2 regions of the Neobacillus sp. FW104-15D2 genome follow, and region 1 is predicted to be linked to the other one. Evidence: riboswitches for the same ligand, from Rfam matches in the RefSeq annotation. Region 1 holds a riboswitch; the other holds the start of a gene.

Region 1 (3,178 bases):
TTTTATACGAGCCTTCTGGGGATCTCTCGAGCTAAAAGTTGAGGATAAAAATGAAATGGAATTTGAATTGGCAAGCCCGTTAATGGTTTCACGAGTAAAATCCAAGTCCGAACACTTTTTTCAGCTTGAGGCGGGCTTCCTTGCTCAGCAAATTGAATTCTTAAAAAATGCAGTTACTGAAGCATTTGAGCACCCTTTAAAAAAGGACTCAAAGGTAAAATTTACTGTAAAGTGGGATCATAAAGACACCCTATAAAAGGAAAACGAAGCAACTAGTTTTGCTGTCATCCAAATACATTAACAAAAAGCTTTCACCGAAAATCATGGGTGAAAGCTTTTAATTTTGGTCTTTCATAAAAATAAGCCAAATGATTTTTTTATCTTTTTACAGCCTGGTATTCCTTAGCTAAATCAAATGCGTTATGAAGCACTTCAACCGCTTTAAGCATACTTGTTTCTGCAACAACAGCGGATACTTTAATTTCTGATGTACTTACCATTTTCACATAAATTCCGTTATCAGCAAGAACCTTGAACATTTCTGCTGCAACGCCTGGATTGGAAACCATGCCGGAACCGACAATAGATACCTTTGCGAGCTTCATTTCCCATTCTACCTGGTCATACTCAAGAACGGCCCTGTTTTCCTCAAGAACCTTTAATGTATTCTCGAGATCCTCTGTCTTAATTGAGAAAGAAAGATTGGTTTCATTGGATTCAGTGGTACTCTGAATGATAATATCAACATTTATATGGTTTTTTGCAAGGGTAGTAAAGATTGTTGATAATCCAGTCAAATAATTATGCAATCCAAATATTGTCACTCTTGTTATTTCATCCTCAAAAGCAATTCCGCGGACAACTAAATTTTCCTCCATCTTTGGTTCCTCCTCAATAATTGTGCCTGATACTTTCTCCATGCTTGAACGAACCTCGAGAGGCACGCTATAATTCTTGGCAAATTCAACCGCTCTTGGATGAAGAACCCCTGCACCCAAATTGGCAAGCTCCAGCATTTCATCATAGGAAACTGCCAGGAGTTTTCGAGCATCCTTTACATATCTAGGGTCTGTTGTATATACTCCCGTAACATCAGTATAAATATCGCATTTATCTGCTTTTAAAGCTGCTGCAAGTGCTACTGCTGTTGTATCTGACCCGCCGCGTCCAAGAGTGGTTATTTCTCCGGAATCGGTAATCCCCTGGAAACCTGCAACTATAACAACTTTCCCTTCAGAGAGCTGCTTTTTAATTGAATCCGTTTCAATTTTTAATATACGTGCATTACCATGTACAGGTTCTGTATGTATACCCGCTTGCCAGCCTGTAAAAGATACAGAATCGGTCCCCTGGCTTTTTAAAGCCATAGCCAGCAGGGAGATTGTAATCTGTTCGCCTGTTGTTAAAAGCATATCCATTTCCCGCTTATCCGGCTGGGCGGATAACTCCTTTGCAAGACTAACCAGATGATCGGTTGTTTTACCCATAGCTGAAACAACAACAACAACGTCATTGCCTCTTAGCTTTTCCTCCTTGACTCTCTCTGCCACATTCAAGATTCTTTCCGCACTGCCAACAGAAGTCCCTCCAAATTTTTGAACAATTAATCCCACTTTTTTCCCCTTCTTTCCGGTTTTTCAGAGCTGATTTATTTCAGTTTTCCCCATTAGAAAAACTCGGCATTCGCCAAGTCCTTTTTGGCGGATACCCTAGTTTTTCTTATGCGTTCAGAATTTATGGATATAAATTCTGATTAGCTAAAAAAACAAAAAAGCAATGAGAGATTATCTCATTGCTTTGAACACGAATAAAAAACATACGCGTACAATGTGAGATAGCTCTCCAGGGTTTGTACCCTGACAATCCGGCATTTATTCAATACAGGACCAGCAAAGAAGGTGATGAGTCCTTCACTGCTTCGGCGGATAATCCCTTTCACGGCCCTTCCCGGAAGCTCACTCTTCTCCAGGCCATTACTCTTGATTCCCGCACCTCTACCTACACTTTAATACTATAAAGTGATAGTAATATAAAGTTTTTTAAATTATAGCATAACTATAATTTCCTGACAATGCTTATTCCTGAAGTTTTTTTTGCAGCTCTTCTGCTACGTTTAGCGGAATTCCAGCTTCCAAAAGTTCTTCAAGTCCTGCTTCCTTCATCTTCTTAACCGATCCAAAATGTTTAAGCAATAACTTTTTCCTCTTTTCTCCAATGCCCTGGATATCATCAAGGAGAGAATGAAAAGCTGTTTTCCCCCGGGTCTCCCGGTGGAAAGTGATAGCGAACCGGTGAACTTCATCCTGAATTCTTTGCAGCAAATAAAATTCCTGGCTGTTTCTTCCTAATGGAATAATTTCTAAAGGATTTCCGTATAGAAGCTGGGAGGTTCTGTGTTTCACATCTTTTACCAATCCTGAAAGAGGAATATCCAGACCCAACTCATTTTCCAATACATCTCTAACAGCTTCAACGTGCCCTTTTCCTCCGTCAATGATAATTAAATCAGGAAGGGGAAGTGATTCTTTTAGAACTCTTGTGTATCTTCTTCTAACAACTTCCCTCATTGATTCATAATCATCCGGACCCTTTACGGATTTAATCTTATATTTGCGATACTCTCTTTTATTTGCTTTTCCATCCTGAAAAACAACCAGTGCTGAAACAGGATCAGTTCCCTGAATATTAGAGTTATCAAAAGCCTCAATCCGGTGAGGCGTATAGATGCCAAGAAGGCTTCCAAGGTTCTCAACTGCTTTAATGGAACGCTCTTCATCCCTTTCAATAAGCGAGAACTTCTCATTTAAAGCAATTCGGGAATTTTTAATGGCAAGTTTTACAAGCTCTTTTTTTTGCCCTCTTTGCGGCTTTAGAACTTTAACTTCCAATAGCTGTTCGGCAAGTGCAGTATCCATTTCGTCTGGAATTAGAATTTCCTTTGGCTTGATATGGTTTGCTTTTTCATAAAACTGGCCAAGATAGGTTAAGATTTCTTCTTCAGGCTCGTTGTATATTGGGAACAAGGAGACATCCCGTTCGATTAATTTTCCCTGACGGACAAAAAACACCTGAACACACATCCATCCTTTATCAACCGCATAGCCAAATACATCCCGGTCGGTAAAGTCAGTTGTAGTCATTTTCTGCTTTTCCATGGTTGTTTCTATATGAGCAATTT
Region 2 (3,178 bases), on a different contig from region 1:
AGATCGCACTCTTCCAGTTTAACAACCTTTGTTTTCTTAACAAATTTATAAACAAGCCAAGTTACAATAAAGAGAGGAAGGCCAATATAGGAAACAAGAACACCATTCCAATCGATATGGTCACCCATAAATGCTGAGTAGTTTTGTCCCAAGACTACAATTGTACAAAGAACAAAAGCAAATATAGGACCAAAAGGGAACAGCAAAGCTTTATATGGCAGGACATTTAGGCTTTTACCTTGTGCAACAAATGCTTTACGGAAACGATAATGACTTAGGGCAATTCCAAGCCAGGCAATAAAACCTGACATTCCAGAGGCATTAAGCAGCCAAACATAGACTTTGCCGTCACCGAAAAGTGAAGCAAGGAATGCCACTGTGCCAACAAGAGAAGTTACGATTAAAGCATTAACAGGAACTCCGTTTTTATTCAATTTACCTAGAAATTTAGGAGCTTTTCCTTCACGCGCCAAATCCCAAAGCATTCTGGTTGAAGCATACATACCAGAGTTTCCTGCTGAAAGTACGGCAGTTAAAATGATAGCATTCATTACAGATGCGGCAAAAGCAATACCTGCTTTTTGGAAAACCATTGTAAACGGACTTACTGTAACTTCACCGCTTGCCAGGTTTGGATTTGTATATGGTATTAATAAACCAATTACAAGGATGGCAAGCACGTAAAATAGAAGAATACGCCAGAAAACCTGTTTTACAGCCTTTGGAATGCTTTTTGTTGGATCATCACTTTCTCCAGCTGCTACCCCAAGCAATTCAGTTCCCTGGAACGAGAAGCCTGCTGCCATAAAAATACCGAGCATAGACATAAAGCCACCGTGGAATGGTGCATCAGCAACTGTAAAGTTTTTAAATCCAACAGGCGCATGACCGCCCATAATTCCAAAAATCATTAAAAATCCTGTAATAATAAAAATGATGACAGTGACTACTTTAACTAAAGAGAACCAATACTCAGCTTCACCAAAACCTTTTACAGAAAGATAGTTTAAGAGAAACATGATCACTAAAAATATACTGCTCCAAATCATAGAAGGTGTGTTTGGAAACCAAAATTTCATGATCATTGTGACAGCAGATAGTTCAGCGGCAATAGTTATAGCCCAGTTGTACCAATAATTCCATCCTAAAGCAAAACCAAGTGATGGATCTATAAATTTGGTAGCATATGTGCTAAAGCTTCCAGCAACAGGCATGTAGGCTGCCATTTCAGCAAGGCTGGTCATTAGGAAATAAACCATTATTCCAATTAGAATATAGGAGAGAAGTGCTCCGCCCGGCCCGGCTGTGTGGATAGCTCCGCCACTTGCCAAAAATAGACCAGTACCAATAGTCCCGCCTAAGGAGATCATGGTTAAGTGTCTGGACTTTAAGGAACGCTTTAACTCAGATGTTCCTTTTTTAGATTGTGGGAAAGCTGATGATAATGTTTTTTCCTTGTAAGATGTCTGCATGAAAATCTATACCCCTTTTCTAGATGTTGCGGAAGGAGTCGGGAATATAAAAATGCCCTCGAAGCAGATTCGACGGCATATCAGTACCCCGCATCATACCTTCCGAAAGATAGCACAACACGTTTGGCTGGTAGGGCACAAACGTGACAGTTCTGTTCCTTTTTGGAAACAGCCCCAGCTTGTCCTTGCAGAGAACAAAAACAAACTTCGGCAACTCTTCCTTTCAAACGGAGTTTTAGATTTTCTCTGAACCTCGTCCGTTTTACTAATAAAAGCCGCGACCTCTACCTCATCGGTTGATGAGGATTTAAAGTTATTAAGTTAGTATAGTTTTAAAGTATAATTAAAAACAGAAGAATGTCAATCCTTTTTTGGCTAATCAGAATTTATATCCCTAAATTCTGAACGCACGACGGACAGGAAGTCCTAGTCAGGCGAAAGGTACAGGATGTACCGATTTGAGCGTGATAAGTAAAACTAGGGCATCCGCCAAAGGGACTTGGCGAATGCCAAGTTTTTCTAATAAATTAGATGCGCTTATACCAGAATTAACTTTATATCAAAATAGTTATTCTTATTGAATTTGCAAGGAGGATGGAAAATGAACCAGAATAGGGAGCTATATAATTTAGTAAGGGATGTACATCATCTTCTTCAAAGGGGCATTGATAAAGAACTAGAATCTTTAAATATTAGCTTTGTTCAGTTTGGGGTCATTCAGGTTCTATCCCGTCTTGGAAAAGCTACGATGACAGAATTAATTGATGAAATTGGCTGTGCACCAAGTAACATGACTACTATGATTCAGAGATTGAAAAGGGATGGTTATGTCAAAAAAGAAAATCACCAATCCGATCAGAGAATAACACTGGTATGTCTTACAGAGAAAGGGGAACAAGTAAAAGAAAAATTCAATGCCCAATATGAAGAATATTTGAGAAAAATATTCGGATTTCTTGGGAATGAAGAGCGTATTAGACTTCAATTGCAGTTAGGATATATAAAGAATCAATTAAATACTTTATCAGGGACGGAAACATAAACGGGTTCCCGTTTATTTCCGCCTTATTTCATATACGAAATAAAAAATATTATTTAATTCATATATGAAATTTTTCTGTTTAATTAATTTCATATATGAAGTTAATCTGTAATAAATTCTCTGAGAGAAAAAGAGAGAAACCAGGTAAAGTACATTGTCTTTCAATTTCTTGGGTACCTTAAAATTTGAACTGAAAAACCACGGTTTCTTTTTGCTTAAAAAGTAATTCTTTAGTGAAGGGATGCCAGTAAGGAAATTTGGAGAGATAGTCCTTTGTTTAAAGACAGACTAATTTAAATTATTTTAAAAAACTATTAAATTTACTTAGAAAGGGATAATCAGTATATTTTATAAAAAGAAAAGTCTGTTTGTATCAGGAGGACACTTTTGATGAGGTTGCTTAGATTATTATTTGGATCAATAATTATTATACTTGCTTTTAATTTATTTTTAATACCTCACAAAGTGATGAGCAGCGGTATGAGCGGCGTATCAATGATCATAGCGATGGTTTCACCGATCAATACAGGTGTTGCTAACTTCTTGCTTAATTTTCCTTTATTAGTTATTGGATATTTGAAACTCGGAAAAAAGTTTATTGGGAATACCCTTTTATCAGTCCTGATTATTTCTGTAGGCCTTTATTTTGTTCCTGTGCAGGCAA

Evidence for each region. Region 1 has a riboswitch for lysine ahead of AC3WR0_RS02490 (aspartate kinase). Riboswitches for the same ligand answer to the same signal wherever they lie in the genome.
Region 2: it holds a riboswitch for lysine, as region 1 does, so the genes downstream of both, AC3WR0_RS17035 (amino acid permease) here and AC3WR0_RS02490 (aspartate kinase) in region 1, are expected to answer to the same signal.

Annotation. Positions count from the first base shown of each region.
Region 1 covers NZ_JBYTCJ010000002.1:148,447-151,624, forward strand. Annotated here, with positions in the region: gene AC3WR0_RS02485 (YslB family protein) at 1-256, shown strand, start outside; gene AC3WR0_RS02490 (aspartate kinase) at 378-1,613, opposite strand; lysine riboswitch at 1,828-2,005, opposite strand; gene uvrC (excinuclease ABC subunit UvrC) at 2,076-3,178, opposite strand, start outside.
Region 2 covers NZ_JBYTCJ010000022.1:27,331-30,508, forward strand. Annotated here, with positions in the region: gene AC3WR0_RS17035 (amino acid permease) at 1-1,472, opposite strand, end outside; lysine riboswitch at 1,575-1,767, opposite strand; gene AC3WR0_RS17040 (MarR family winged helix-turn-helix transcriptional regulator) at 2,074-2,514, shown strand; gene AC3WR0_RS17045 (YitT family protein) at 2,902-3,178, shown strand, end outside.